2 regions of the Streptococcus sp. HMSC062D07 genome follow, and region 2 is predicted to be linked to the other one. Evidence: predicted binding sites of a transcription regulator. Region 2 holds the regulator's gene; the other holds the start of a gene.
What was found. The regulator HrcA, encoded in region 2, represses chaperone genes, less so after heat shock. The targets are predictions, from matches to a motif close to TTAGCACTCNNNNNNNNNGAGTGCTAA.

Region 1: a site for HrcA is predicted at 11,021-11,047, ahead of HMPREF2957_RS03640 (ATP-dependent Clp protease ATP-binding subunit). Genes of this name have one in related genera too.

Annotation. Positions count from the first base shown of each region.
Region 1 is NZ_KV815326.1:77,365-93,894, forward strand. Features, by position in the region: gene gyrB (DNA topoisomerase (ATP-hydrolyzing) subunit B) at 1-597, opposite strand, end outside; gene HMPREF2957_RS03585 (HAD family hydrolase) at 612-1,175, opposite strand; gene HMPREF2957_RS03590 (DJ-1 family glyoxalase III) at 1,286-1,834, opposite strand; gene HMPREF2957_RS03595 (FtsW/RodA/SpoVE family cell cycle protein) at 1,845-3,068, opposite strand; gene HMPREF2957_RS03600 (bifunctional DnaQ family exonuclease/ATP-dependent helicase) at 3,102-5,552, opposite strand; gene HMPREF2957_RS03605 (hypothetical protein) at 5,673-5,858, shown strand; gene HMPREF2957_RS03610 (NAD(P)H-hydrate dehydratase) at 5,882-6,730, opposite strand; gene HMPREF2957_RS03615 (phosphate ABC transporter ATPase) at 6,734-7,546, opposite strand; gene HMPREF2957_RS03620 (bifunctional methylenetetrahydrofolate dehydrogenase/methenyltetrahydrofolate cyclohydrolase) at 7,684-8,541, opposite strand; gene HMPREF2957_RS03625 (amino acid ABC transporter ATP-binding protein) at 9,070-9,804, opposite strand; gene HMPREF2957_RS03630 (amino acid ABC transporter permease) at 9,804-10,487, opposite strand; gene HMPREF2957_RS03635 (DUF1797 family protein) at 10,693-10,923, shown strand; gene HMPREF2957_RS03640 (ATP-dependent Clp protease ATP-binding subunit) at 11,164-13,413, shown strand; gene HMPREF2957_RS03645 (NUDIX hydrolase) at 13,503-13,952, shown strand; gene HMPREF2957_RS03650 (DUF1827 family protein) at 14,016-14,315, shown strand; gene HMPREF2957_RS03655 (GNAT family N-acetyltransferase) at 14,488-15,120, shown strand; gene metK (methionine adenosyltransferase) at 15,168-16,358, opposite strand.
Region 2 is NZ_KV815324.1:96,592-113,121, reverse strand. Features, by position in the region: gene dnaK (molecular chaperone DnaK) at 1-1,537, opposite strand, end outside; gene grpE (nucleotide exchange factor GrpE) at 1,788-2,303, opposite strand; gene hrcA (heat-inducible transcriptional repressor HrcA) at 2,330-3,364, opposite strand; gene HMPREF2957_RS01150 (DUF2812 domain-containing protein) at 3,526-4,038, opposite strand; gene HMPREF2957_RS09470 (DUF2812 domain-containing protein) at 4,060-4,635, opposite strand; gene HMPREF2957_RS01140 (PadR family transcriptional regulator) at 4,635-4,955, opposite strand; gene glnA (type I glutamate--ammonia ligase) at 5,075-6,421, opposite strand; gene glnR (transcriptional repressor GlnR) at 6,457-6,813, opposite strand; gene HMPREF2957_RS01125 (FUSC family protein) at 6,889-7,416, opposite strand; gene mraY (phospho-N-acetylmuramoyl-pentapeptide-transferase) at 7,547-8,527, opposite strand; gene pbp2X (penicillin-binding protein PBP2X) at 8,529-10,784, opposite strand; gene ftsL (cell division protein FtsL) at 10,788-11,105, opposite strand; gene rsmH (16S rRNA (cytosine(1402)-N(4))-methyltransferase RsmH) at 11,115-12,065, opposite strand; gene uvrC (excinuclease ABC subunit UvrC) at 12,134-13,960, opposite strand; gene HMPREF2957_RS01095 (M57 family metalloprotease) at 14,030-14,731, opposite strand; partial or broken gene HMPREF2957_RS08850 (peptidoglycan bridge formation glycyltransferase FemA/FemB family protein) at 14,851-16,016, opposite strand; gene HMPREF2957_RS01075 (peptidoglycan bridge formation alanyltransferase MurM) at 16,021-16,530, opposite strand, start outside.

The DNA.
Region 1 (16,530 bases), on a different contig from region 2:
TTGAATACGTTTATTTAATTTATCAAAATCAAATGTCGTTGTCTCAGTAAAAATTTCTGGGTCTGGAGTAAAGTGAACGATTGTCCCTGTTTTATCCGTATCCCCGATCACCTCAAGGTCTGCAACAACATGACCACGACGGTATTCTTGGTAATGAATCTTTCCATTTTTATGAACACGAACATCCAACTGAGTAGAAAGAGCATTTACAACAGATGAACCTACACCATGGAGTCCACCAGATACCTTATATCCGCCACCGCCGAATTTACCTCCGGCGTGAAGAACTGTGAAGACTGTTTCAACTGCAGGACGACCTGTTTTTTCTTGGATATCAACAGGGATACCACGCCCATCGTCGATAACTGTAATGGAATCATCAGGTTCAATAAAGACCTCGATATGACTAGCAAATCCTGCCAAGGCCTCATCGATAGAATTATCTACAATTTCCCAGACTAGGTGGTGAAGACCCTCTTTCGAAGTTGAACCGATGTACATCCCTGGACGCATACGAACAGCTTCCAGACCTTCCAAAACTTGAATTTGACTGGCATCATAATCTTGTGCCTGTTGGTTTTTAATATCTTCTGTCATTTTTCCCCTTTTTCTTACATGTCTATTGCTTGTTTTAAGGACACAATATCCTCAAAGAGATAGGCATCTAAGCCTGCAGCATGTCCTGCTTCTACATCAATGGCACGGTCACCAATGACTAGACCTGACGTTATATGATACTTATCACGTAAATAAATCATCGATTCAGGATCAGGCTTGCGTTTAAAACCTGAACTAGCCGTCACTACTTCTGTAAAGTAAGGAGCTATCTCAGTTTTTGCTAAAATCTCCAATACCTGATCGTTTCGATGAGAAACCAAGAAATTACGGCCACCTTGGTTTGATATTTCTTCCAAGAGTGCCGGAATCCCATCAAATAAAACTGGGTGTTCAAGCTCACGGGCTTCATTTTCCTTATATTTCTCAAGAAAGTTTTCAATACCTGGAGCATACTTTTCGATAGCAAAGGCAGTCGATATCTTCAAAGCCTCGTAAACACTATCGTGTTCCTGCTCAATCCCGAACTCTGCTAATGTTTCTACAAAAGCTGCTGTAGAAGTTTCATAATTATCAAGCAGGGTTCCACCTAAATCCCAGATGTAATCGTGATATTTCATACCCTTCATTATACCATTTTTTATAAAAAAAAGCGATGTTTACCTTGGTTTTTGCCATTAAAAAAGAGAAGAATCTTCTCCATCAAGAAAGATTCTCCTCCGTTTGTTCATTATTTTTCAAATAGGTCTGTGTAGAGCATGCCATTTCTTAGAGACTCAGCATCTCCGCCCAGTGTTTCAACCAAGTAGTAAGCAAAGACTAAAGCTGTTGCTGGTCCACGGCTCGTAATGATATTTCCATCCACTACGACTGTTTCTTTGTGGTAGTGACCGCCAGCAATTTGTTCTTGGACTCTATCATAGCAGGTGAAGTTTCTTCCTTCTAGGAGACCAGCTCGATTCAAAGCAATTGGAGCAGCACAGATGGCTGCCACCTTTTTACCGATTTTCTCAAATTTTTGAAGTTCAGTGATTAATTGTTCATTGTCCCGCAAGTGGGCAGCGCCAGGCATACCTCCTGGAAGGACAATCATGTCATACTCTGATAAATCACCATCAAACACTCGATCAGCCTGAACTTGAATGGCATGTGAACCTGTCACTTTATCTTCAAATCCTACCATATGGCAGGTGATATTTGCGCGGCGCATGACGTCTACGACCGTCAAGGCTTCAATTTCTTCAAAACCATTTGCTAGGATAACTGCAACTTTAGGCATAGCGACCTCCTTATTTCACTTTTTTCAATACAACTTTTTTACGTTTGAATCTTGTTCGACCACTCTTTTCATCAGCCAAATGGGTTTGGTAGCTCATCGATAACAGCAAACCGACACCAATTAGATTACTGATAATAGCTGATCCCCCTTGGGAAATAAAGGGCAAAGGAATCCCTGTCAGAGGAAGAAGACCAGTAACCGCACCAATATTTTCAAAGATATGGAACAAGAGCATCATGATAAATCCAGTTGAGATGTAGGTATAAAATTGATTATTGGATTTTAGGGTAATCTTTAACATGCGATAGATGAGCAGTAGATAGAGTGCAACCACTACAACTGAACCAATAAATCCAAAATCTTCCGCAATTACTGTGAAAATCATATCACTCTCGCGGACTGGAATAAGGAGATTAGACACATTAAAGCCTTGACCAAAAATTCCACCGCTACCAATCGCAATTTGACCCTGCGCCTGTTGATAGGTAGTCGTTTGGGCATAATCAAAGGGATTGAGCCAAGCTAGGATACGATTTATCTGATAAGTTGGCATCCCAATCTGATGCATAAAGGCACGCCCGTCTTTTGTGATAAAGATTGCTAGGAATCCTGCAATCGCCGATACAACTGCTACAAAAATTGGAATAATAATCTTCCAAGAAACACCAGACAATAAGACAAGTCCTGCAAAGATTGCGACAAAAACCATAGCTGTACCAAGGTCACTTTGCAAGGCTAGCAAAACCATAACTGGCATCGTGAAAACAATCATCCACAAAATTAATAAAAAATCTAAACCAATCGTTCGTTCTTTGTCTTTATGTTTCTTGGTAAAGGTTACGATAACGTATGCCAGCATCAAAATATAGGATATCTTCATGAATTCGGAGGGTTGAAAAAGTGTATAACCACCGATTGACACCCAGTTTTTCGCACCAGTTGCAGCTACTAAACTCGGCTTGTAGAAGACTAAAGGCAAGACCATCAAGGCTAGACCGAGTCCATATAAATAAGGCGTGGACTGCCAGAGAAATTTTGTGTTAAAAAACATGACTATGAAGCTAAAAACAATCCCTAGCGATATCCAAGCCAGTTGTTGTCCAAGTATGGACCAAACATTGTTTGGGTAGTCATGACTAACTGCTATATAAATAGCTACAACTCCAATCACCAACAAACAAAATACTGGTAATATTAAACTATAATCGACCCTAGAGTCGAGAGAACGTTTCATAAAAGGCCTCCTTCATTCTTTCAGGTATTCATTTCATTGTTTATTTAAAAATTCTTGAACTTTTGAGAATACTTGCTCTCGGCTAATATTCCTTACTCGACTGGTACGAGACAGAGCCTTGCTGATTTGTTTGCCATATCGTTTACTTGACATACGGCTATCTAAAATCAAAACTGCGGAGCGTTGACCAACTCGGCGCATGGTTCGTCCAATCGCTTGCTTAAGACGAATAATGGCCATAGGAAGCTGATAATCGTAAAAAGGATTTTTTCCTTCCAAACGAAGTTCTTGATTCATCTTTTTAGTAAAGGGATCTTCTGGATTTTGGAAAGGTAGACGAGTCACCACTTCAATAACCCGCGGATGTCTTGAAAAATCGACACCTTCCCAAAAACTTCCCGCCCCAAGCAAGAGCTCACGCTCGCCTCTTTCAAAGCGTTTTTTCAATTGGGCTGGTTCTCCGTGCTTGTACTGGGCCAGATGGGGAACCCTCAAAGCATCTGAAACTTGCAACAATAAATCTTTTGCAGTAAATAAGACTAGAATGGGTTCTTCAAGCTGGAATAATTCTTCTAGAACTTCTACAATTGCTTGTGCATATTCCTCAGATGAAATTTCTGTCACCAACGGAAAATCCTTCACTAATAAAATTTCCTGATTTTCCTGAAACTGTTTATCCATGTAGTAAAAGGCAGCTTGAGGAAAACCTAACAATTCTGGTAAAGAAACCCTACTACTAATTTCAAGAGTTGCAGAGATTCCTAAAAGTTGACAGGATTCTGGGAAAATCTGAGAAAAGAGCAACCGATGATTTCGACTAGAAGTGATTTCAACCTTCTTACTAGACACATCTGAACTCGATAACCAAAATTCTCCCTCAGATGTAAAAAATCTCTGATAGTCTTTAAATTCTGGTAAATTCAACTCAGAAAAATCTTGGTGGAGCTTGTCAATGCTACTAGCTGGGCACATCTTCCGTTTACCAGATAGAAACTGATCGAGTAGGTAAGAAACTTCAAAACGAATACTTTCTAGCAAGCGTCTTTGAAGCATACCTTCTTCTCTCGATAAAGCTTGGTCTAGTTGATCTAGCAAATCCGTTAACAAATAAGTTTTACGAGAAAGATTTTCCAATGTCAACAAGACTTTCTGGGCTTCATCTAAAATCAAGAGACGCCCTTCTAAAAGACTCGGATCATCTTCAAGTCGGGTAACTAAGTAAGCATGATTGGTCACAAGCAACTTGCAAGAACGAGCCTTGTCCTGACCTCGTTTCCAAAAATCCTCTAGCCAAAAGAGAGAGTTTTTGTGAAGATTACCATCGTGTACCAAGTTCGGTAAAAATTGCTGGTAGCGATATAGCTGACCAATCTCGTCTAAATCTCCTGTATCTGTCTCTGTCAACCAAACTAGAAGTTGCATCTTGAAACGAGTATACAAACGATTGGACTCTTCTTCCTCTAGCGCTGCATGAAAGGCATCTAGCTTCAAGTAATTCTGAGGACCTTTAAGACTATGAATAGAGATTTGGAAAATCTCTTCTAGTTTTTTTGCCTCCTCTTGCATCACCTGATTTTGAAGGATTTTAGTCGGAACACTGAGTAGGATTCCCCCTTCATTCTCAAGTGACAAGGCCGGTAGCAGGTAACCATAGGTTTTCCCGATTCCTGTTTGAGCCTGAATAAAGGAAATGGCTTCCCCTTGTAAAAACTCTTGAACCTTTTGGGCAAATTCTTCTTGTTGACTTCTCTCCTCCAAACCTAGCAAGGCAATATTAGTTTGGAAATCTTTTGAGAGTTTGCGTGGAGAAAGGACTGGCTTCTCTTTTCTTAAGAATAAGCCTTGCACTTCTACCAAATCATGCTCAACGAGGAGAGACTGTTTCTGATAAACTTCCTCGATGACTAGGTAAGATTCATAGAGTAAGCTGTCTGATAAACTCAATAAGCGCTCCAACAACCCTTTTGGCAGTCCAAACATTTTTTGTCTCATACAAAGAAAGAGTTCTGCTGTTGCTTGGGCATCAGATAGGGCTGAATGGGCTTGCTCTAGAGGAATCCCCAACTCTTGGCAAAGAATGCCGAGATTATACTTCTCAAGCTGAGGGTAAAATACTTGAGCCAACTCCACTGTATCGATACGAGGCGTGCGCAATTCATAACCCTCAAAAAAGAGGAATTCTGCCAATAAATTAGCATCGAACTGAACATTGTGCGCAACAAAAATACCGTCTTTGACCAGTTCAAAAATCTTTCCAGCCACCTGAGAAAACTCTGGAGCCTTTGCCAAACGTTTATCAGTCAAACCCGTTAATTCTTTGATATGAGAATCCAAGCGTTCATGAGGGTTGACATCAGTCGCATACTGTTCAACAATCTCACCATCTTCAATGACTACAATTCCCACTTGGATGATTTTCGCCTTACTTCCAGTACTTGTTGCTTCTAAATCTACAACCACATACCGATTATTTCTAAAGTTCATCACTAAAAATTATATCAAAATTTGCACCATTTGACACCCCTGAACTTTATTTGAAGAGTCAAGTTTCTTGCAAGATTTGAAAAAAATGATTGGATAGAATTGTAGAAAAGGAGGGAACTCATGAACCCATTAGATTTGTTTAATCAAGTAAAGGAACTCATTGAGAACAAAGATTTTTCTGCAGCAAAAACGTTTGTTGATGAAAACAAGGACCAACTCGGTGAGTACCTAAGCCAAGCACAAGTTTTGGTCTCAGGATCAGAAGGACTTAACGGTCTTGTAGATAAGGTCAAAGGCCTCTTCTAATCATCAAAAGACACCTGAAAAAATCAGGTGTCTTTTTGTATTTTTTTCATGAATGCAGGGATATGTTGACTAATCGTGGTTGGCAGAACTACAAAGTTGTCCTCAGCTAGTTCTTGGGCAATGGCTGAATGTAGATAGGTCGCTACCGTCACTCTTTCATAGAGACTAACTTGTGGGAATTGACCAGCAAAACCAGCAATCATCCCAGCTAGGGTATCTCCCATGCCCCCAGTCGCCTGATAAGGACCACCAACACCCAGTTGATAACAATCAGCTTGAGCTGCTTGCCAGATTCGAGTAGCAGGACCTTTTTGAACTAGAATCATCCCAGTAGGAAATTTCTTCAAGGCCTCCCCTGTTTCATCGGTTCCTTGGGAAGTCAAATCTAAGCCTGACAAGACTTGCCATTCCCTTTGATGTGGAGTTAAAACAAGCTGAGCCTTAGGAAATTTCATTCCCGTCTTAGCAAAAATGGATAGGGCACCACCATCCAGTATGAGGGTCTGATTTTGGACTAAATGATGAAAGACTGTTTGGAGAAGCTCTTCTCCACGCTCATCATCCACTAGTCCAGGTCCGACCAAGACAATATTAGCTTTCTGCAACTGTTGCTCAAGTAATTGCTTATCATCAAGGTCAAAAGCCATAGCCTCTGGCAGATGGCTATGTAGAGCTGGAATATTCTCTTCATCCGTTGCTACTGTCACCAAGCCTGCACCACTTCTAACAGCCCCTAAAGCAGCCATAATAATCGCTCCCTCATAGGGATACGTTCCCCCAATCAAGAGAAGACGACCGTAGTCTCCCTTATGACTAGAACGAGGACGCTCGATGATTACTTTTTTCAGTAGAGCTTGATCAATCTCTTTCATACACTACTCCTTAAACTTATCCTTACTTTGTAGCACTTGATTAACCTTGGTATTCCAAGCCTGTAACCCTTCTCCCTCATAGTCTAGGTAAATCACTCTATCTTGTAATTGACAAGGAATCAAACCTTCAAAACAAGCCTTATCTTTTGACGGGATGATACACGTATCCAAATCTAAACTATCTCTTACCTTCGCAACATGATAGCCATCAAAGATATAACCTGGCGCTTGAATTAATTCTTCATACAGAAAATGAAAACTAACGCCAGGAATGAACTTTTCTTGCAATTCCTCCTCAGACGGTGCCCGTCCTAACAAACGCTCCATAGCGAGTCGGTAACCCGAAGACGTATTAGACCATCCGAACATGATATAGTCAAAATAGTCTGCTGGATCAGAAGCTGCATTACGACTATCTGTAACTAGCTCAGCCCCACTTTTACCAAATATTTTTACCGCCGACATAAGTTTTCCAGTCTGAAAAATCGCCTGAGCCACCTCAACTGTACAAGTATGACTACAATAATTTGAAGTCACTAACCTCTTATGTAGATCATAAGTCGAGGCTACTCTTTTATCTGTAGGGGTAAATGGTTGCAGAAAAGGATGCTGACAGAGGTAAGCTAAAATCTCTTTTTTTAAACAAGAATTAATACACTCGATACTTGTTTGGCGTTTATGAAGTTTTTCGTAAGCTATAAATTTAGCAATCTTTTCTAATTCCCACTCTTGGATATTTGGATAATTAATTAGTGCTAAGTGATATATTCCATTCCATTGCAAACTATATTCTCCATTATAAATTTTTAAAATCATCTAATCACCTCACTTTATTATACAATAAAAAGGAGGCGCAAACCTCCTTTTGTAATCTTATATCTAAAATTTAATACTCATTTCTGCCATTTTAAATATAGCTATAGAAAATACACTCTATTGAGCGAATGTTTCTCTTATTTTCTATCCAATGTCCGAAGTGCAGCCTGATAAGTCTGCTCCATCAGCATAGTAATGGTCATTGGACCAACTCCACCAGGTACAGGGGTGATATGACTAGCAATTGGTGCAACAGCATCGTAATCAACATCTCCACAGAGCTTGTCATTTTCATCTCGGTTCATCCCTACATCAATGACAACTGCACCTGGTTTGACAAAGTCAGCAGTCACAAACTTGGCGCGACCGATAGCTACGACCAAAATATCGGCTTTAGAAGCTACTTGGGCTAAATTATGGGTGCGAGAGTGGGTCAAGGTTACAGTTGCATTTTTAGCCAACAGTAACTGGGCCATAGGCTTCCCGACAATATTGGAACGACCAATTACGACCGCATTTTTACCTTCCAAGTCAATCCCATATTCATGAAACATTTCCATAATCCCTGCAGGTGTTGAAGGAATCATAACTGGGTGACCAGACCAGAGGCGTCCCATGTTGAGAGGATGGAAACCATCCACATCCTTTTCAGGATCAATAGCTAGTAAAACAGCTTCTTCATCGATGTGTTTTGGTAATGGAAGCTGGACCAAAATCCCATGCCATGCTGGATCTTGATTGTATTTAGCGATTAATTCTAACAATTCCTCTTGAGTAATGGTCTCCGGAACTCGCACGACTTCACTTTGGAAGCCTGCAGCGATAGCAGAACGCTCCTTGTTGCGTACGTAAACTTGGCTTGCTGGATTTTCTCCGACTAAAATAACGACCAATCCTGGAACCAAACCTGTCTCTTCCTTTAATTTAGCTGTTTTTTCAGCCAACTGTCCTTGTAGCTTGGCTGCTAAAGCCTTTCCATCAATTATCTGTGTCATGTATTTTCTCTTTTCTAACAAATATTTTCTATTATAACAAAAAATCGTTCGGCATTCTAACACTTCTTACCTAAGATACCCTATAGTCTGAAACTATAAGAAAAGGCTCAGTTGGAGAACTAGTCATTCTCTTACTGGAGGATAAAGGAACTTCACAGAATAAAGATATTAATTTTTGATTCTGCATTTAAAATAATGTATAATGTAAGTAATGGAAGTCTTACAATAAAAGGAGGAAATCCATGCCAATATTTAATAAATATATACTATTTTTTATATTTCTTATACTAGCATTATACTCTGATAAGCTTTTCAAAAAGAACCAACAAGTTTGGAAAATTATTTTCGCAGTATTAGGTATACTTACAAGCATTACCTTCTTATTTTAACTACAAAAAGTAGGCATCAGCATTTGCTGATGCCTACTTTTTATTTATAACTTTAATCTAAACTAAGTAATGAAGTTTTGCTCTAACTTGTCGAACTATCCACCTAAAAAAAGTCGAAATGGATATAATTTTACGACTCTTACAAAACCTTACTCAAGAAATCCTTGGTTCTTTGTTCTTGGGTTTGTTCAAAAACTTGCTCTGGAGTTCCGTCTTCGACAACGACACCGTCAGCCATAAAGATGACACGATCCGCCACCTCACGAGCAAAGCCCATTTCATGCGTTACGATAACCATGGTCATTCCTGACTGAGCAAGTTCTTGCATAACTGCTAGTACTTCTCCTACCATTTCTGGGTCTAGAGCAGAAGTTGGTTCATCAAAGAGTAGGACATCTGGTTCCATAGCAAGACCACGGGCGATAGCGATACGTTGTTGTTGCCCACCAGACAGACTTTGTGGATAAGCATCTGCCTTATCTGGTAACCCAACCTTTGCCAAAAGCTCATGGGCTCTCTTTTCAGCAACTGCCTTACTTTCCCCTTTAGTCTTAATAGGAGAGAGTGTAATATTTCCCATTACCGTCATATTTGGGAAGAGATTGAATTGTTGGAAAACCATTCCCATCTTTTCGCGCATGGCAAAGAGGTCATTTTTCTTATCGGTAATGTCAACACCTTCAAATATAACTTTTCCTTTAGTAGCTTCTTCGAGGAGATTCATCGAACGAAGGAGGGTTGACTTACCGCTACCAGAAGGTCCGATAATCACCACTACTTGTCCTTTTTTGATTTCAAGATCAATTCCTTTTAAAACTTCATTTTTCCCAAAGTTTTTATGAAGGTTTTCAATTTTTATATGTGTTTCAGTCATTATTTCTTATCTCCTTGTCCCATACGATTTTCAAAAGCTTTCAAGGCCAGTGTCAAGATAGAGGTCATAATCAAGTAGTAAAAGGCTGCAAATAAGAGCGGTGTTAAAGGTAGGTAAGTAGTTGTTGATACTGTAGTAGCTCCATTCCACAACTCCATAACCCCGATAGCTGACAAGAGCGAGCTATCCTTGATAATAGTGATAAACTCATTTCCTAGAGAAGGTAAGATATTTTTGATAGCCTGGGGCAAAATGACATAACGCATGGCATTCTTAGGACGAATACCTAGTGAATAAGCTGCTTCTAATTGTCCCTTTGGCACTGCATTAATCCCAGCACGAACTGTTTCTGATACATAGGCACCACTATTCATAGAGATAATCAAAATCCCCGGAATCAAGCGAGTCAGATCAACATCTAAGATCCCAATTTGAATAGTCGGAGCACTAATATGCATCAAGGCAAATGCAATCATAATCTGCACCATCATTGGAGTCCCACGGAAGACCCAGATATATAGATTAGCAAACCAGGCAAGTGGTTTAATCTTTGAACGTTGTGCAAAGGCCAGCAGCACTCCTAGAATGGTCCCCAAGAAGACTACCAAGATAGATATGATAATTGTTACAACGGCTCCATAGTTAAAATATGGTAGATATTTCGGTAAAAAAGAAAAATTCATGGATACTCTACTTTCTGTTTTTAATATTTAAACTTAAAACTTGTATAAGGATAACATATATTGCATAAAAATTCAACATTTTCTCCTAATATTTTCAATAAATTTTCAAAGACGATAGAAATAGCGAGAAATCTTAGTTTTTTTCTAGTCAAGTCGAGTCTGTTTATGGTAAAATAGTAAAGATAAGAAATGGAGGAGAATCAAAATGGAATCACATTTGGTTAGAATCATCAATCGCTTAGAAGCAATGACTAAAGATGGTGGTAACTTGAAACGTAACTTTGAGCGCGAAGGAGTTGTTGTCGCAGAGGTTGCTTTTAACCACGACGAAGAAAACGGACCACTCTTTACACTTCGTGACGTTGAAGCTCGTGAAACATATACATTTGATAGCATCGACCTCATTGCGATGGAAATCTACGAACTTTTATACTAATTGTTGAATAAATGCCGGAGAAGTCTCCTGCTTTGACCAATGAAAATCCTTTTTGCATGACAAATAGGATTTTTCTTTTTATCCCTATATTTCATCTACAAAACTCTTTTATCATGAGTTCTAAGACTCAATCTTTTTACTTGCTTTCCCCTTCAATCATGATATAATGAGACTAAAGAACTTTGACTATTTTTGACCTTTCTGTTTTAGTCAAAGCCAAGAAAGAAACGAGGTAGTGATATGCTCTGTCAAAATTGTAAAATCAATGATTCTACGATCCATCTTTACACCAATCTTAATGGGCAACAAAAGCAAATCGATCTTTGCCAAAATTGCTACAAAATTATCAAAACAGATCCTAACAATAGCTTATTCAAAGGCATTACAGATTTAAACAATCGTGATTTTGATCCATTTGGAGACTTCTTTAACGATCTGAATAACTTTAGACCTTCTTCAAATAATAATGTTCCTCCAACCCAGTCAGGTGGTGGAAATGGTGGCAATGGTGGTTTTGGTTCCCAAAATCGCGGGCCAGCTCAAACACCTCCTCCTAGTCAAGAAAAAGGACTCTTGGATGAGTACGGTATCAACATAACCGAGATTGCCCGCCGTGGAAATGTCGACCCTGTTATCGGTCGCGACGAAGAAATCATCCGTGTCATTGAAATTCTCAACCGTAGAACCAAAAACAATCCCGTCCTTATCGGAGAGCCTGGTGTTGGTAAGACAGCCGTTGTCGAAGGCCTCGCTCAAAAAATTGTAGATGGTGATGTTCCCCACAAACTTCAAGGGAAAGAAGTCATCCGTTTAGACGTTGTTAGCCTTGTCCAAGGTACAGGAATTCGTGGACAGTTTGAAGAGCGCATGCAGAAACTCATGGAAGAAATTCGTGAGCGCAAAGATGTCATCCTCTTTATCGATGAAATTCACGAGATTGTCGGTGCTGGTTCTGCCGGAGACGGCAATATGGATGCAGGAAATATCCTAAAACCAGCTCTTGCTCGTGGCGAACTCCAACTAGTTGGTGCTACTACCCTCAATGAATATCGCATCATCGAAAAAGATGCTGCCCTTGAACGTCGTATGCAATCTGTCAAAGTTGATGAACCAACTGTGGAAGAGACTATTATTATTCTCAAAGGTATCCAAAAGAAATACGAAGATTACCACCACGTTCATTATACAGATGCTGCTATCGAAGCTGCTGCTACTCTTTCTAACCGCTACATCCAAGATCGTTTCTTGCCGGACAAGGCTATTGACCTCCTAGATGAGGCTGGTTCTAAAATGAACTTAACTTTGAATTTTGTGGATCCTAAGGTCATCGACCAACGCTTAATCGAGGCAGAAAATCTCAAGGCCCAAGCAACTCGAGATGAAGATTTTGAGAAAGCAGCCTACTTCCGTGACCAGATTGCTAAATATAAAGAAATGCAAAAGACCAAGGTAACGGATCAGGATACTCCAATCATCAGCGAAAAGACGATTGAACACATTATTGAGCAAAAGACTAATATTCCAGTTGGTGATTTGAAAGAAAAAGAGCAGTCTCAACTCATCAACCTAGCAGACGACCTCAAGGCTCATGTCATCGGTCAAGATGATGCAGTTGATAAGATTGCTAAGGCTATCCGCCGTAACCGTGTTGGGCTTGGAACTCCAAACCGTCCAATCGGTAGCTTCCTCTTTGTTGGTCCTACTGGTGTCGGTAAGACAGAACTTTCTAAACAACTGGCCATTGAGCTTTTTGGTGCTGCTGATAGCATGATTCGCTTTGATATGAGCGAATACATGGAAAAACATAGCGTTGCCAAACTCGTCGGTGCCCCTCCAGGATACGTAGGCTATGATGAAGCTGGACAATTGACTGAAAAGGTTCGTCGTAACCCCTACTCACTTATCCTCTTGGACGAGGTTGAAAAAGCCCATCCAGATGTCATGCATATGTTCCTTCAAGTATTGGATGATGGTCGTTTAACAGATGGTCAAGGTCGAACTGTTAGCTTCAAAGACGCCATCATTATCATGACCTCAAATGCAGGTACTGGAAAAGCTGAAGCTAGTGTTGGTTTTGGTGCTGCTAGAGAAGGTCGTACCAACTCTGTCCTTGGAGAATTAGGTAACTTCTTTAGTCCAGAATTCATGAACCGCTTTGATGGGATTATCGAATTCAAAGCTCTCAGCAAGGAAAATCTCCTACAAATCGTTGACCTTATGTTGGATGATGTGAATAAACGTCTCTCAAGCAACAACATCCATTTAGATGTAACAGATAAGGTGAAAGAAAAACTTGTAGACCTTGGTTACGATCCAAAAATGGGAGCTCGTCCACTCCGTCGTACGATTCAAGACTATATCGAAGATGCCATTACAGACTACTACCTTGAAAATCCAAGTGAAAAAGACCTCAAGGCAGTCATGACAAGTAAAGGTAAAATCGTGATTAAGTCCAAAAATAAAACGGAAACAGTCGAGTCAAACGACTAGTTCCTCACATACAAAAGAATGTTCTTGCTTGACAGTGAGAACATTCTTTACTATTATAGAAAGAAAGCGCACTCACGAAGGAGAACTTTATGGCAAATCCAACATTTGGAGAAAAAAAAGAGGGAGTAACCTACAAAAATAGATATGGCGTTTATGCAGTCATACCTGATGCAAACCATGAAAAGATTATCCTCGTACAAGCTCCAAATGGTGCATGGTTCTTACCAGGGGGCGAAATTGAAGAAGGTGAAAATCACCTTGAAGCTCTCAAACGAGAATTGATTGAAGAATTAGGATTTACAGCTGAAATCGGCACCTACTACGGGCAAGCTGATGAATACTTCTACTCTAGACATCGTGACACCTATTACTACAATCCAGCCTATCTCTACGAAGCTACTTCTTACCAAGAAATCCAAAGACCTCTCGAGGACTTCAATCATCTAGCTTGGTTCCCAATCGATGAAGCTATTACTAACTTAAAACGCGGAAGTCACAAATGGGCGATTGAAGCTTGGAAAAAACAACATCAAATTTAAACTATCTTTACCAAATTTCCCAAAAAGTGCTATAATAGACATAGAAATACAGGAGGAAACCCTATGAAGCTTATCAATACTACAAATTCACACTCGCAACTTGTTAAAAGTCAGCTAGAAAGTACCGACGCAACGCTTGTAGAGGTTTATTCTGCGGGAAATACAGATGTTATTTTTACTCAGGCTCCACTTCATTACGAAATCCTCATTTCCAATAAACATCGGGCAATCCGTGAAAAAGAAATGGAAATAATCAAAGAATTTTTCCTCAATCGTAAAATTAATCAACAGGCTATTGATAAGGCAAATATTAAAACCCTCTATTCTGATAAATTGATTGAGATTTCAATCCCTACAAAATAGAATTAATCTACCCTACAGTTAAAACTGCGGGGTTTTTTAATACCTTTTCTTGTTTATATCTTTAAATAAATTATTGTGAATAAAGCTTTTTTGTGAAAATTTCACACTTTAATCGAAAAATGTGAGAAATTTCGTTATAATAGATAGAGAGATTTTAATGAAGGAGTTTGATATGAAAGAAATAGTATACAGAGAAGCCAGGCTAGATGAATATCAAAAAATTGGAAAAGTGTTGGCTGGTGCCTTTATGGACTACCCTTTCATGACTCTTATTAAAGATGATTTAAAAAAACCAGAATATTACCAAGCATTCTTAGAATCATTGGATAGCCTTCTGACCAGACTCTATATCAAAGGAGAGACCTGTCTGATAGCTGAACAAGACGGGGAAATCATGGCCGTTGCCCTCCTGCAACAAAAGGATTTTTCCATTCTATCTTATTTGCTGAATGGTATGGTCAAGCTTTTCCGTTTTATTACTCTGCGCAATCTCTTGAAATATCTTGATTTGGTGGAACGTTCCGAACAGCATTTGAAAAGATCAGGAAATTTTGACTGGTATTTGATGATGTTGGGAGTCAACGCTTCTAGTCAAAACCAAGGAATCGGGAGTGCTTTTCTACAAGAAGGTGTTGAACCTTATCTTAAATCCAAAGGCTGCAAACGCTTGGGCTTGATTACTAGTACTGAAAAAAATGTTTGCTTCTATGAAAAAAACAAGTATGAATTACTAGATTCGATGATGTTAGAATACGGAACAAAATCTATTGGAAACTGGGCTTTTGTAAAAATACTGGATAACTAATTTTAAACATAAAAAAGATTGGTCTAAGGACCAATCTTTTTTTTAGTTTACTTAACGGCTTCTTTCAAAGCTTCTACTTTATCCAAGCGTTCCCATGGAAGATCAATATCTGTACGTCCCATATGTCCATAAGCCGCTGTTTGACGGTAGATTGGACGTTTGAGGTCAAGCATTTGGATAATTCCTGCAGGACGAAGGTCAAAGATTTGACGCGCTGCTTTTTCAAGCTTACTTTCAGCTACCGTACCAGTACTGAAGGTATCGATACGGACAGATACAGGTTGAGCTACACCGATTGCGTAGGCTAATTGCACTTCTGCTTTCTTAGCAAGACCTGCAGCAACAATGTTTTTAGCAATGTAGCGAGCTGCATAAGAAGCTGAACGGTCAACCTTAGTGGCATCCTTACCAGAGAAGGCACCACCACCGTGACGTGAATAACCACCATAGGTATCTACGATGATCTTACGACCCGTCAAACCTGAGTCCCCTTGAGGACCTCCGATAACGAAACGACCAGTTGGATTGATGAAGAATTTAGTCTCATCGTCAAGATACGAAGCTGGAATCACTTCCTTGATGACCTTGTTGATTACATCCTCATGGATTTGTTCATTGCTGACTTCTGGATCGTGTTGAGTTGAAATAACGACAGTGTCCACGCGCACTGGTTGGTCATTTTCATCATACTCAACAGTAACTTGAGATTTAGCATCTGGGCGAAGGTAGCTAATTTCACCAGACTTACGTAGCTCTGCCAAGCGACGAACCAACTTGTGGCTGAGTGAGATTGGCAATGGCATGAGTTCTTCTGTTTCATCCACCGCAAAACCAAACATGAGACCTTGGTCTCCAGCCCCAATCAAATCAAGTGGATCTTGATCCGCATTTCCACGAACTTCTAAGGCTTCATTAACCCCTTGTGCGATATCTGGAGATTGTTCCACCAAAGATGGATGAACTCCCACCGTCTCCGCAGAAAAACCGTACTCTGTATTGGTATAACCGATTTCTGCAATCGTATCACGAACCACTCGGTTAATATCGACATAAGCATTGGTTGAAATTTCACCGAAAACATGTACTGAACCAGTATAAACAGCTGTTTCAGCAGCAACGTGCGCCTCTGGATCTTGCTCTAAAATAGCATCCAAGATAGCATCTGAAATTTGGTCTGCAATCTTATCTGGATGCCCCTCAGATACAGATTCAGACGTGAATAATTTACGTTCTGACATAAAAATGTCCCCCCTTAAAAAATATTCGTTATAGAGTTACAAAGAACTGGTTGGAAGAGTATTTACAATCAATCCCACCACCTTATCGGGACCATATAACCTAACTATTATAACACGAATCTTTGAAAAATACTCGTATGATTACTATTTTTCTTACTAGGAAAATGTTTTC
Region 2 (16,530 bases):
TAGCTTGGTCTACTTCGTTACGAAGGTCCACTTCTTCTTTACGTTTCTTATCTGCTTCAGCGTTTGCTTCTGCATCCTTCATCATGCGGTCGATTTCTTCGTCTGTCAAACCTGAGTTGGATTGGATAACGATTGTTTGTTCTTTTTGAGTTCCAAGATCTTTGGCCTTAACAGATACGATACCGTTCTTGTCGATGTCGAATGTTACTTCGATTTGTGGGATACCACGAGGTGCAGCTGGGATATCTGTCAATTGGAAACGTCCAAGAGTCTTGTTATCTGCTGCCATTGGACGTTCACCTTGAAGAACATGGATATCAACGGCTGGTTGGTTATCCGCTGCAGTTGAGAAGACTTGTGATTTAGATGTTGGAATAGTTGTGTTACGGTCGATGAGTTTTGTGAAAACTCCACCCATTGTTTCGATACCAAGTGACAATGGAGTTACGTCAAGAAGGACAACGTCTTTGACGTCACCAGTGATCACACCACCTTGGATAGCAGCACCCATGGCAACTACTTCGTCAGGGTTCACTGATTTGTTTGGCTCTTTACCAGTTTCAGCTTTAACAGCTTCTACAACGGCAGGGATACGAGTTGAACCACCGACAAGAATCACTTCGTCGATATCTGACAAGCTCAAACCTGCATCTGAAAGGGCTTGACGAACTGGAACTTTAGTACGTTCTACAAGGTCACGAGTCAAATCATCGAATTTGGCACGAGTCAAGGTCATTTCCAAGTGAAGAGGTCCAGCCTCACCAGCAGTAATAAATGGCAAGCTGATTTGTGTTGAAGTCACACCAGAAAGGTCTTTCTTCGCTTTTTCAGCTGCGTCTTTCAAACGTTGAAGAGCCATCTTGTCGTTTGACAAGTCGATACCATTTTCTTTCTTGAATTCTGCTACTAAGTAATCGATGATTTTTTGGTCAAAGTCGTCACCACCGAGTTTGTTATCCCCTGCAGTTGCCAATACATCAAAGACACCATCACCGAGTTCAAGGATAGATACGTCGAATGTACCACCACCAAGGTCGAATACCAAGATTTTTTCTTCTTTGTCTGTCTTGTCCAAACCGTAAGCAAGAGCTGCTGCAGTTGGTTCGTTCACGATACGTTCTACTTCAAGTCCAGCGATTTTACCAGCGTCTTTAGTTGCTTGACGTTGAGCATCGTTAAAGTAAGCTGGAACTGTGATAACAGCCTTGGTTACTTTTTCACCAAGGTATTCTTCAGCATAACCTTTCAAGTATTGAAGAATCATAGCTGAGATTTCTTGTGGAGTGTATTCTTTGCCGTTAGCAGAAACTTTTTCAGAAGTACCCATCTTAGATTTGATAGAGATAACTGTATCTGGGTTTGTGACTGCTTGACGTTTTGCAGCGTCACCAACGATGATTTCACCGTTTTTGAAAGAAACTACAGATGGAGTTGTACGGTTTCCTTCTGGGTTTGCGATGATTTTTGATTCAGTTCCTTCAAGAACTGCAACTGCTGAGTTTGTTGTACCTAAGTCAATACCGATAATTTTAGACATGTGTTTTTCTCCTTAAATTTTATTTTTTTTTCTTTTTGATACTCTTCTTAGGTGGCGGCGCCGTCAGAGCTTGACTTCGTCAATCTCTTTGACTAAACTTTGAGCCTAAGGTCTCAAAGTTTGCGCAAATAGCGCCACGGCGAGGAGTATCGCCAATAGTTCGCTTCGCTCACTATTGCAAAGCTGAATAATTTTTTATCTTTCTTCATAGTTTTCTGTCGTTTCGGACAAGGTTTTTAAGTTCTCTAGCCTAGTTATATACAACCACCATGGCTGGGCGTAGGATACGGTCATGGAGTTTGTAGCCTTTTTGAAAGACTTGTGCGATGGTGTCAGCTGGATGCTCATCATCAGCTGGGACTGTTTGAATAGCCATATGGTAGTTATGGTCAAACTCTCCATCAGCTGCGATTTCCTCGATTCCTTCTTCTTTCAGAGCATGAATCAAACTTTCTTGGACCATTTCCAAGCCCTTCTTCACATCATCTGTCAAGCCTTCAACGGCAAGAGCGCGTTCAAGGTTATCAAGCGATGGCAAAATTGCTTTTGCCAAATCTTGGCTGCGATAGCGTTGCAAGAGTTGACGCTCTTCATTGGCACGACGCTGAATGTTTTGCATTTCTGCGTGGGCACGAAGATATTTGTTTTCAAACTCCTCGGCACGTTCATTAGCCAAGTCCAATTCAGACTTCTCAGGAGTTGTTTCTTCTACTGATTCAACAACTTCCTCTTCTTTTACTTCTTTATTATTTATATCTTGGGCCATTTTCGCCTCCTTTAATGATTTCAATCTCAATTCACTTCATAGTGATTACTGCTGAGGTAGCGGTAAAAATCCGTCAACTTCATAGTCAAAACTCGATTAACTACATTGAGTTGATTGACCAATTGTTGATAATCCAGATTGACCGGACCTATAATCGCAAGGATTCCAAATCCACGATAGGGAATCAGGAACTTACTGCTAATCACTGCTAAGTCAGCTAAACAGGATTCTTGGCTATCCGCAACTCGGACACTTTGCATCTGGTCACCAATCAGATTTTCTCGAATTTCCAAAGCTACCTTTTGTGGCTGATCAAAGAATTGATAGGCCGCTAAATTAGCGAAATTCAAAAGATTGACTTTGCCAGAAACCACGATATTTTCATTGAACATTTCTTTGAAGATATGCTCAATAAGATCCATAACATTATCCGTTGTTGTGAAGTAACGTTGGATAATTTGCGGAATCTCTGTCCGAATCTTGTAGTGAATATCCAAAACAGTCTGATCCAGGAAACGTTCTTGAATCATGGTCTTGAGGCGATTTAAATCCTCCTGCAAGAAATTTCTCGGAATCAAAAACTGACTGGTAACTGTTCTAGACTCATCAAGCGTAAAAACAGCAAGAGCTGTATGTTGCCCGAGGACAACAATATCAAAAGCTGTTAGCTTCTGTCTACTTGGTTCTACATCCAGTGCAACAACCGTACAACCACTCAAGTCTGTCAAGATTCTAGTTGCCTCTTGAAGAATATCCTCAAGTTTGAAGAATTCCTGATCAAAGGCTTTTACAATCTCATAAACTTGATTCTCAGCTAAACGGTCGAAGGATAAGGAGTGTTTGACATAATATTGAAAACCAGCCACACTCGGCATCCGACCACTGGAAGTATGAGCCTTTTCAAGCAAACCTTGCTTTTCTAGAGCTGCCATATCATTTCGAATGGTAGCACTACTTGAGTTGATAGTCTCTTGCAAGGCCTTAGATCCAACAGGTTCGTGCGTTTTGGTAAAGATGTCAATAATCAGATTTAAAATATTCTGCTGACGTTCTGTAACCATCTCGTCACTCCTCTCTGATAGATCTTTTTAGCACTCGACGTATCCAAGTGCTAACTTATGATTCTATTATACACCCTTAGAAAAGAATGTCAAGACAAAAACTCAAAAAATTAGCACTCTTTTGCCAAGAGTGCTAAAAATCAGTCTGAGGTCCTAGAAAATCATCTTACATTCTCAAGATATTTCTTTTTAAGTCTGTAAAAACTATAGATTAGGTAAGAAATCATGAGGGCATAAAGGGCAAAAATAAGGAAGAAAGACTGAGAGAGACTTTCGCGAAACAGGCTCATACAAACAACTAGACCGCCAGAGATAGAAACTGTAGATATACGAAGTCTAGATTTCACATCAGCCCATCGAAGACGATCGTCCATGAATGATTGATCATTTGAATCTACATCACAAGTTGCTTTTCGAAAAACAGTATAAGAACAATTTTCCACAAATTCCCATCCTCTATCCTTAATACTTTGTAAATCTATCTCATTTTTTCTAAGGTAGCTAGTATTCCACACACGGTAAATTACATCATCTGATCGGCATGGTTCAAAATAGAAAAAGCCAAAACGATTGGCTTTAAATTTCCAACCTTTCAAATGCATCTCATGCAAATAATCTTCTACCTTATCCAAATCAAAAATGGTAAACATTCGAAATTGTACTTTGCTTTTCATTGTCTAACCTCCAAAATGGTTTTATTTATCAGATAATTCACTCCACTTTTGAAACAATCTCCAAAAAATATAAGAAATCTGAATCGCGAAAACTATCAATAAAGTACAGTCTATGATAACAATCAAAAACATTCCCCAACTGAAAGAACTACCTCCACTGACAAACTTTGAGAAAATCGGTAGTAGAGCTGAAAAGAGAAGCAAAATAGGAAGCATCCGCATTGTTAAAATCTTCTTGACCATTGCTAACTTCCCTGTCGCGTCATTATAAATTTCAAACTCGGCATCCGACTCAACTCCAGAATAAAGCTTTCTAAAGTAGGAAAAACCATTAAAGTCTGTAATATGCTCCCAGCCACAATCTTTAAATAGTTGTAAATAGGAAGCTCTCTCTGACTTTTTCATAGGATAAAAGTCCAACTGATAAACCACCTGCTCCGGTTGGCACTTTTCAAAAGTATACTTAACCGCAACTACTAAGTTAGAATAACTAACTTCCTTAAGTTTCCAGCCCTGAGCATGCATTTCTCCGAGATAGAGAGCTTCTCTATCATAATCCGCAATGGTAGCAATTCTATAAACAACTTTCTTTTCCATCAAAGCTCCTCCCGACTGTTTCTATAGAGCCGCTCAATACGTTTCAACTCAATCTCTAAAACTTTTCGGCCCAAGTCTGTTATCTGATAGATTTTACGTTTCTCCTCTTCTCGGACAAAGGAAACCAAACCATCCTTTTCCATCTTCGATAGGGTTCCATACATAGTTCCAGGACTAATGGATACTTGCGAATCTGTCATCTCTTTGACCTTTTGTGTAATACCATAACCATGGTTCTCCTTTTGCAGACAGAACAGAATATAAAAACCCGTTTCAGTCATGGGAAGGTAAACCCGCCTAATCTTATCTGTTAATTCCATTTAATCAGACCTCCTATTCAGTTCGATATATCGCACCTCGTTATATAAAATATATCACACCTCGATATAAAATGCAAGAAAAAAAGATTGTCCTCACGGACAATCTTTCTGATTTATCATTAGTATAGATCTAGGTAGTTATCAATTTCCCATTGTGAAACGAAGGTTGCATAGCTTGCCCACTCAATTCGTTTGGCTTCAAGGAAGCTAGTGTAGATGTGTTCACCTAGAGCTGCTTTAACCACTTCGTCTTCTGTCATGGCCTTCAAAGCGTTGTGAAGAGTTGATGGAAGGTCTGTGATACCAGCCTCTTTACGCTCTTCTGCAGTCATGATATAGATGTTTTCTTCGATTGGCGCTGGTGCTTCGATTTTGTTTTCAATACCGTGCAAACCAACTTCCAAAAGAACAGCCATTGCGATATATGGGTTTGCCATTGGGTCTACTGAGCGCAATTCCAAACGTGTTCCCATTCCACGAGTAGCAGGAACGCGCACCAACGGTGAACGGTTACGACCAGCCCAAGCGATGTAAACAGGTGCTTCATACCCTGGAACCAAACGTTTGTATGAGTTAACGGTCGGGTTCATGATAGCTGTGTAGTTGTAGGCATGCTTGATCAAACCACCAAGGAAATGATAGGCTGTTTCTGACAATTGCATTCCTTTTGGATCATTTGGATCAAAGAAAGCGTTGTTCCCTTTATCATCAAACAAGGACATATTGCAGTGCATTCCTGAACCAGCGATACCAAATTTAGGTTTAGCCATAAAGGTTGCATACAAACCATGTTTACGCGCAATTGTTTTTACAACAAGTTTAAAGATTTGAATCTTGTCACATGCACGAAGAACTTCATCATACTTAAAGTCAATCTCATGTTGACCTACAGCAACTTCGTGGTGACTGGCTTCTACTTCAAATCCCATTTTAGTCAAGACATTTACAATTTCACGACGAGTGTTATCAGCAAGGTCTGTAGGCGCCAAATCAAAGTAACCACCCTTGTCATTCACTTCAAGAGTTGGGTCTCCATTTTCATCAAGCTTAAATAGGAAGAATTCTGGCTCTGGTCCAAGGTTGAAAGATTTGAATCCAACTTCTTCCATATGACGAAGAGCACGTTTAAGATTTCCACGAGGGTCTCCTGCAAATGGTTCCCCTTCTGTTGTATAGACATCACAAATCAATCCTGCGACACTACCGTTCTCATCTCCCCATGGGAAGACTGTCCAAGAGTCCAAATCTGGATATAGATACATGTCTGATTCATTGATACGGACAAATCCTTCAATAGAAGACCCATCAAACATAGCCTTATTTGACAAGACCTTGTCTAGTTGTTCATCTGTAGCAGGAATTTCGACGTTTTTCATCGTTCCCAAAATATCTGAAAACATGAGACGAATAAAGGTTACATTTTTTTCCTTAACTTCACGACGAATATCTGCAGCTGTGATTGGCATGTTTTTTCTCCTTATATTTGACGACTAGCGGTTGCCTAACCGCGACCAAAAGGTGATTGTTGAGAAGCAAAGCGACTTTGTTGAAGAACCTCATTCCGAAGGGCCCGACGCACCTCAGTTTGACTGACTGGTTTCTTGGCTTTCGCCTCACGTTCGGCATATTTTTTCTTGATAGCAGCAATGTTAAGACCTTCAGAGATATAATCTTTAATTTCAAGCAATCGATCCATATCATTCAAAGAATACATACGGCGATTACCTTCGTTTCGATCAGGTTTTATCAACTCTTGATCTTCATAATAACGAATTTGACGCGCCGAAAGATCGGTCAGCTTCATAACACTACCAATGGGGAAAACTGCCATATTGCGACGAAATTCTTTTTCCTTCATGTACACTTCCTTCTTTCTGTCTATTATAGTCTAAAAAAATTCAATCGTCAATCAATAATGTTATATCTTGTGACATTATTTTGTCTTTTTCAGTAAAATGCTCCGTAAACGATCAATATCGTAATTTACAAGAATTGCTGCAAAAACACCCATAAAAGTTTCAAATACACGAGCAAATACGTACAAAACAGTCTCTCCACTCGGAATTGATAAGGTAATAATCAACATAGCCGCAACTCCACCGATAACTCCTGACTTATTGTTCATGGCAACATTTGTCATAATGGTTAACATGGTACAAATTGGAACTACAAGAAGAGTTACCCAAAAGGCTCCATGAAAAAAGTTATTTAGGAGGAAGAACATCAGCGCATAAAAACCACCGATACTATTCCCTAAAATACGTGATGTCCCAAAGTGGACACTTTTATCAAAGTCTTCTCTCAAGCTAAAAACGGCTGTAAGAGCCCCAATCTGAAGTCCCTTCCATCCAAAAAAACCAAAAATCATGAGGACCAAAAAAACAGCGATTCCTGTTTTAAACGTTCGCATTCCTAACTTAAACTTAGATTTATCAAATGTATACTTTTTAAAATAACTCATAGGCTCATCTTTCTTTTTTCCATTTTATCATAATTTTACTTTTTTGAGAAAAGGATTCCTCAATTGAAGAAAATAGGAACTAAAAAGAGAAGGGTATAAATCCTTCTCTTTTATATTCCAATATTCTATTTTAGAATAAATACATGAAAGCCAAGGTCACGAGACTAGCAACCAAGCCCACTCCCCAGAAGAAGAAATCGACCTTCCACTCACTCCAGGCTTGACCTTTACCTGAAAATCCACCCAACTCAAAATGGTGATGAACTGGTGTCATCCGGAAGATACGTTTTCCTCCAGTCAACTTAAAGTAGGTAACTTGCATCATGACAGATGTTGTTTCAAAAACATACACTATCCCAATCAAGAGCAAGGTCCATTCTTGGTGTAACGCCATAGAAATAGCGGCCAACATTCCTCCAAGAGCAAGACTTCCCACATCTCCCATAAAAACTTTAGCAGGCTTATGGTTAAAGACAAAGAAACCAAGAAGACCACCAATCATGGCAAGAATCACTAGGAGAATATCCAATTGGTTTTGTACATAAGCAATGACTCCATAGGCAGATAGGCTAATCACTACTGAGATACTTGCCAACCCATCAATTCCGTCAGTCAAGTTAACAGCATTCGAAAAACCAACTAACCAGAAGAGAGCAAAGAAAATGTAAAGAACGCCTAGGTGCAATGGATACCCAAATACATTTAAGACATCCCCTCCTCTTTCATAAAAGAGATAGAAGATGACTCCTCCTACTAATTGAAGCAGGAACTTTTGTTTAGGATTAAGTCCTTCATTGATTTTACGGAAAACCTTGAGGAAATCATCCAAGAAACCGACCAAACCATATAAGACCAGGATAAAGAGGATCATTCCGACATTATTGGTTAATTGATTAGTCACGAGAGCAAGGACCAGACTAACTAAAACTCCTGCTAGGAGAAAGACGAGTCCTCCCATTGTTGGTGTCCCAGCTTTTGCTTGGTGTTGTTTGACATCCTCATGCATCTGTTGACCGGTAATCTGTGCTTTATGGTAAAAACGGATAAAGGCTGGAATTCCTATGACTGTTAGAATAAAGGCAATCACTCCAGCAAAGATAGAAATAAGCATTCTAATCTCCTAATGTTATTTTTATTTTCTGTAAATCTTTTAAAGCTGTATTGGCACGAACACTTTGCTTTTTAACAGTTTCTCCTGTGCCTTCAAACTCAACTTGGATATTCAGCCATTTGGCAAAGGTTTCAACATTTTTCTTAGACCAGCCATATAAGTCAGGCATCTCTTCTACCTTATCTGAAAGGAGTAAGATTTGCTGATTGGCGTCTAGATTGGTTCCTTCTGCTACAGAGCTTTCTTTGATTTTTGTTCCCGAACCGATAACAATTGGTTGTACAAGGTTACGACGGAGTTCTTCAGCTAAATCTCCAGGGCTAGAGTCCTTAATACTAGGCATGGCATAACTAGTTGTAGTTGTCACTTGGTCCAAATTCTTAGCCGTAGATTGAAGATTGAGCGTCTCCTTCATAGCTGAAGCTCGTTCCAGAATAGGGTTGGAAAATTCTCCTAGTTGTACCGAAGCAAAATGCTCAGGCTGTTGAACCGTTACATACAAGATAAAATCAGGATTTTCAGCAGGATTCATAGTCACAACTGAGAAAATATAATTGGTAGAACCAACCAAGTATCCTCCATTTTTCTCATCAGCGATTTGAGCCGTACCGGATTTAACTGCTACATTTTGTCCAGGAACTGTTATAATTGGCTTTCCTGTGTAGTGATTATACATAGTTCCATATAGAGGGTCCGTCCCAACTAAGATCATGTGATTTCGAGTTGTGCTTGCTGCCTCTTTGGAAACAGGATTTCCTACTATTTCTTTTTGTGACTTACGTACAGACTGATTGTTAGTATCATAAATAGCACTTATAAATTTTGGCTCCAGCATAACTCCATCATTAGCAATAGCTGTAAAGGCACGAAGCATTTGTGTTTGTGTCACTGAAATTCCTTGCCCAAATGAGCTTTGAGCAATACTAACAATATTATCAGCTGGAAGTTGACCAGCGTATTCATCTGTCAAGCCAAAGCGAGTTGGAACCCCAAATTTAAAGCGTTTTAGATAATCCAACCAAGTAGCATCTCCCATTTTTTGTTCAAGTAGACTCGTTCCAACATTACTGGAGTGAGCGAAACCTTGTGAGAAAGTCATCATCCCACCAGTAGTCAAACCAGCATTAACATCCCAATCTCGAGTCGTCGCATCCGCCATTTTGAATTCACTGCTATTGAAGTATTCTCCACTTGGGAAGGTATTATTATCAATAGAAGAAGCTAACATCATGACCTTAAAGGCTGATCCTGGTTCATAGTTACTTTGATAAAGAATATCACGCCAAACAAAGTCCTCAGTGATTCCTTCTTTGGTATCTGCATTAAAGGTAGGTCGTTGGGTGGTAGCGAGGATTTCACCGGTCTTTGCACTGACCAAGGTCGCGGTCATATATTTACCCTTGACTTTTTCTTGGAAGGCATCCATTTGACTTTCCATGAAAGATTGTAAAGGACTAGATAGGGTCGTATAGACATCTTTCCCGTTTACAGTCTGTCGGGTAACTTGCTCCGTACCTGGAACAATATTTCCTAAGCGGTCTTTTTCATAGGTTATAATACCATCTGTCCCTGCCAATAAACTATTTAAGGAACTCTCGATACCAGATGTCCCAATTAGACTTTTCGTGCCATCTTCATTTTCATGTAACTGTGCTAAACCAATAAAGGATGATGCAAATTTCCCATTTGGATAACTTCTATTTGGACTAGTCGTAAAATTAATACCCTCAACCTTAGCAGATTCTAAGTCCTGTTTAATGGACATCATATTAGCATAGGTAATCCCATTCCCTTTAGCACCAAAAGAAACCTGTTTGAGATTTGGTTGAGAGAGTTGGTCTTTGACGTAAGTCTCCTCCATATCTAAGTATTTATGAAAAATTTCTGCCACTTTGTTGTACTGAGATTCTTCTACATAAAGAACATCACCATTAGCGGACTTATATTCTTTATCTATTACAGCATAAACATTGTAGGAGGTTGCATCTTCTGCAATCGGAGTTCCATTACGGTCATAGATAGTTCCTCGTTTTGCAGGAACTGTCCGAGTTGTTTGGTGGACCCTGCTTGCTTCCTTAACTAGGTCAACACCAAATTTTGAGCCTGTACCAATAATTACCGCAAAGTTAACCAAAAAAACAGCAAAGAGAATGACAGCCAAGAGACTAAGGCTTTTCCCAACTCGTCTGCGGTTTTCTAGAGGAGTTCTGCGATTCTTAATGGCAAAGTGTACTATTTTTTCTTTCCATGTTTTCATATATTACTCCGCCGATCGGATATTTCCATTGTTTAATTGCAAGTCTTGCGAATCCGCGACACCCGCCAAACGTTCTGATCGGATCAATTCATTAACTTCTTGTTTAGCATCATCCAACTCTGTCTTTTTTTCCTCAATTTGTGAATTGACTGTTGTCAAATCACTCTGAACCTGCAAAAGTTGAGTCTGCATATAGACTACACTGATTGCTAAGACGAGAGCCGTGATGGCAATTGAAAGGTAAAAGGCCTTTTCAACACGTGAAAATTTTTTTATACGAGCTTGTAGCAATTGGCTCGTTGTTCCTCTGTTTTCTGCCATGGTTTCCTCTTACTTGTGAATTTTTCTTGCCACTCGAAGCTTGGCTGAGTGGGAACGATTATTGGCTTCCAATTCTTCCTTGCTTGGTAAAATCGGTTTCCGAGATACCAATTCCATCTTGGGCTTGAGATCGTCTGGGATGAAAGGCAAACCTTTAGGGACTTCAACTGTGGAAGCTTCCTTAAATAACTGTTTGGTCAAGCGATCCTCCAGCGAATGGAAGGTAATCACTGATATTCTGCCATCTAGAGCCAGCATATCCATAGCCTGCTGGATTGATTCATCTGCAGCACCCAGTTCATCATTGACCTCTATACGGATAGCTTGGAAAATTTGTTTAGCTGGGTGGCCTTTTTTCTTGAGCTCCTTTGCCGGTTTGGCAGATTTAATAATCTCTGCCAATTCCGTCGTGGTCTCAATCGGTTTCTGTTCACGCGCCTGTTCAATTTTTCGAGCAATCTGTTTGGAAAACTTGTCCTCTCCATATTTGAAAAAGATTCTTACCAAATCATGGTAGTCGTAGTGATTAACGACTTCATAAGCGGTCAAACTAGCTTCTTGATTCATGCGCATATCCAGTGGTGCATCCTTCTTATAGGAAAAACCACGTTCACGCTGATCCAACTGCGGGCTTGACACACCTAAATCATAACAAATTCCATCAATTTCAGTCACACCTAAGTCATGTAAGCGGTCCTTCAAATGACGGAAATTATCCTTGATGAAGGTGACCATGCCCTTTTCAATGTAAGGCGCCAAACGTTTTTGTGCATTATCAATAGCGTTTTGGTCCTGGTCAAAGGCATATAAATGCCCCTTCTCACTTAACTTACTTAATAAATACTCGCTGTGTCCTGCTCCTCCCAAGGTCGCATCAACGTAAATACCATCAGGTTTTACATCTAGCATATCAATGGTCTCATGGAGCATGACCGTTACATGATGAAATTCTTTTGTCATATCTTATCTATTTTACCACAAATCCGACTAGCTTGCACTCACTAAAGCTAAAACATTCCACTGTTGCTTTATTCCTTATACTCGACAGGCTTCTCAGCTACTTGAGCTAGCCCTGAGTCTACTTCTAGATTTAAGTGTTGATGAACTGCCTCTGCCACTGCTCTTGGTATACCAACGGCGACAATCTCATCCACGCTAGCTTCCTTGATTTTTGTCAGAGATTTGAAATATCTCATCAAATTCTGCTTGCGTTTGGGACCTAAGCCTTCAATTCCATCCAATTGAGAGGAGAAGGAATTTGTAGAACGTAGTTGTCGGTGGAAGGTAATCGCAAAGCGGTGAACTTCATCCTGAATACGTTGCAAGAGGAAAAATTCTTGAGAATTGCGAGACAACTCTACCACCTCAAGTGGGTCTCCAAAGAGCAATTCATGGGTTTGGTGCTTGTCATTCTTTTGCAGGCCTGCGATCGGAATATCTAACCCCAACTCTTCTTGAATGACCTGTTTAGCGATATTGACCTGACCTTGTCCCCCATCAATGACAATCAAATCTGGCGGTGTCAAACCGTCACGTTGGACGCGTCCATAGCGTCTGCGAATAACCTCTCGCATACTTGCATAGTCATCTGGTCCGACCACAGTCTTGATTTTATACTTACGGTAATCCTTCTTGCTCGGTTTTCCGTTGACAAAAACAGCCATAGCAGAGACAGGACTAGTCCCCATAATATTAGAGTTATCAAAAGACTCGATACGGACTGGGGTTGGAATTTGTAAGAGTCGTCCCAAGTTTTCAATGGCTCCTTGAGTCTTCTCAACTGATTTTTCTAGCAGGTTAAATTTCTGCTCTAGACTGACACGAGCATTTTTGATAGCTAGATTGACCAGTTGCTTCTTCTCCCCACGTTGAGGCTTGAGAACCTTGGTATCCACCAAAGCCTTGATAGCTTCTTCGTCAATATCTTGAGGAATCAGAATTTCATTGGGGACCAAGTGAGATTTTTCTTGATAAAACTGTCCCACATAGGTCAAGAAATCCTCGTCTGGATCGTTGTAGTATGGAAAGAGATTGACGTCGCGTTCAATTAGTTTACCTTGACGGACAAAGAAAACCTGAACGCACATCCAACCTTTTTCTACATAGTAGCCAAATACATCACGATTTTGAAGATCTTTTGCCATGACTCGTTGCTTAGTTCGAAGGGTGCCAATGGCCTGAATCAAATCACGGTATTCCGCTGCACGTTCAAACTCCATACTTTGGGCTGCCACTGCCATTTTACCCTTGAGATCATCGATGATTTTGTCATCCTGTCCTTTTAGGAAGTCAGAAACCTCCTGAGCCATAGACTTGAAATAGGCCTCATCTTTCTGACAGATGGTGTGGGCCATACATTGCCCGATGTGGTAGTAAAAACAGACTTTAGAGGGCGAGTTGGTACACTTGCGAAAAGGGAAAATCCGATCCAATAGCCGTTTGATTTCATTGGCCGCGCCCACATCCGGATAGGGACCAAAGTAGAGTCCTCCGTCCTTCTTGACCTGACGGGTGATAATCAAGCGAGGATAGCGCTCATTGGTGATTTTGATGAAAGGATAGGACTTATCATCCTTGAGCATAATATTGTACTTAGGCTTGTTTTCCTTGATGAGATTAATCTCTAAAAGAAGGGCCTCAATATTAGACTCCGTGACAATAAACTCAAAATCCACAATCTCAGACACCAGGGCTTCTGTCTTAGTATCATGGCTCCCACGGAAGTAGGACCGCACCCGATTGCGCAGATTTTTAGCCTTCCCTACATAAATGATAGTGCCGTTTTTATCTTTGTGAATGTAACAACCAGGGCTAGTCGGCAAGAGCTCCAGTTTTGATTTAATTAAGTTATTCATAGTTCCATTATAGCAAAAAGCGCCCTGTATTGCTTAAATCAGAGAGCTCCAGTTCCCTTAGAAAATCACTTATTCTCCAGACTCATATAGTTCTTGAACTTCTTTTACATCTTGAGCTTGGATTCCATAATAAGAGCCTGCTGGTTGCATAACCGAAACTTCATTGGTATGTTCCAAACCAATCGCATGACCTAGTTCATGCTCTGCTGTATGCATGATACGATCATAGGTATAGCCATAGTTTGGATTGGATAAATAATAATGATTCAAGCGAACGGTCACTGAAATGAATTGTTTGGTTAGGAGATTTGTCTGACTCTCCGCCTCACCTGCTACAGCTGTCGAACCATCATTCATTTCAGTAGCGAAAATATCGGCCTGGTCCGGTTCGGTTACAAGCTCAAAATTAAAAGCACCAGTCTGGTTCCAGTTGGCAATAGCTTCAAGGTAGGCCTTTTGGAAAGTGGCATCCATTTGAGAATCAATATAGATAGTTGCTTGCGCCTTTGACCATTTTGCTCCTGAATCTTGATGATGATCTGTCTGAGACAAACCTTGCAACGTGCCAGTTTCTTGCCATTGTTGCCAACCTGCTTGGCCGACTTGGACCACTTTGCTAACTTGATTTAAAGTAGCAGGTAAATCACCTGTCACATACCAGAGGATCCCAAAAGTGATGAGAATGAAGAAGATAAGCGTCCATATAAGGCGCCAAAAAATGCGAAAAATCCCTAGTAAAAATCGACATAACACACGAATAATCCAGCCCATAATTGCCCACCTTTCTAAAAAAATAAGAACCCATCTTTAAGCCATGGATTCCCATTCTAAAGATAGATTCCTTATTTTACTCTAGTAAGCTGAAAGAAAACTAAAACCACTTTGTTCACTTATCTTCCGATTATTTTTTTCAAAAATTGTAAACACTTAAACTTGATTGGATTTGGATAATATCGGAAAGTTCCTGCCTTTCTCACAATATAACCATTAAAGTTCTGCTTAAATCGTAATACGCCATTACTTCCATCAAAAATCCCTTGAATACCCAGAAAGTTGTATTTGCCAATTTTTCTTTCCAGAGCCTGCTTCATTGCATGATATTGAAGCAAAAACGGAGCAGAAAACTTCTGATACTCTGTAAATGAGCCTCCAAACAAATATGCTACTTACGTATTTGTGTAAATGATTAAAGCACAAGCTAAAGCAATGTTGTCAGATTCACTATCCAAGTTCCTCAAAAGATCTTTTTTCTTTTGTAAAGCTTGATATTGCTGTTTAAATTGCTTTGATCTTTCATCAAGACCAGCCTGCTTCACATCGAGAGCTTCGATTGATTTTTTAGGATTCACTTCAGCAATTAGAAAAGCCGCCTTGTCCTCAAAAGCATCATACAATTTACAGTAATAATCTAAATTCTTATCCTTAAACCCTTGTCTTTTCCCTGTTTCTTCAATAATTTGTTTGAATTTCGAAATTTCATCTCGTTCTATATTTCTTACAATCAGATTAAAATCATATGCTGATTGAATATTTCGAATACTGTTTTATTAAAGGATTTCAGCAAAGATTTCTCATCGTAACCCTCCAAATCTTTGATAAAATGCCAAAAAACTTCGCCATTAGGATAACCGGTTGGCAAACCATCAAATTGGTAGCCTAAATTACACAAATCTTGGATAATACTTTTTCTTCTTCATCTATTGGCTTCCCATCACTGTCAAAAGCTTGACAGGTCTCATAGGGTTTTACAAGCAACTCTAATACACCATTTTGCTTGGCATATTCTTTTAACTCCGCATAAAAAACTGGAAGGGCATCTTGTTGGGTATAAAACGGCCCCGAATTGAGCTCCATATGCAGACCACCTAGCATAGGCAAGCTATAAACCAGAGCTGCAACTTGAATTTCTCCTTCTTGTTTTAAAGCAAGATAAACAATTTGAGCTCCTCTTTTTTCTATCAAATCACCCATCTGGACAGATTGCACAAAGGAACGAGAAGAAACCTGATTAGAAGTAAGTACGAAACTCTTCTTTCGTGAGTGTAATTAGTGCCATGTACTTACTTTCTATGTTTTTTTCTTAATGTTTTACGGAAATCAAGAGCAAGTCTTAACAGAGGATAGAGAGGATGAGTGGGCATTGTAAATTCACCCAAGTATTCTTCAATCGTTGGATTAAATTTCTCCTTAAAATGATAAAGTCCACCATTGAGAGAGTTTTCAACACCACCTAAATTTTGCCACACCATACCTCGCTCAAAGGCATAGCGAGCTGTTTCATACCAAGTTAAAATTGGTGCATTATAACGTTTAAAAACATCATCCATACCAGCATATAGATTGACAGAAGTTTGTCCGAATTCTAAAGTCAAGGTAGCTGCTAAAGGAACTCTTGCTTGACCTGCATCTATATATTCCTGCAAGAAAGTCAATTCCTCTAACAAACGTTCTTTTTCCTTCTTCTGCGCTTCTACTTTTGAAGTGCGAGTCGACTCAGTAAACGTCTCTTCCAAGGCTCTATTTTTCGCTAACTGTTCTTCTAATTCTTGCGAACGTTTAGAGACATCCAA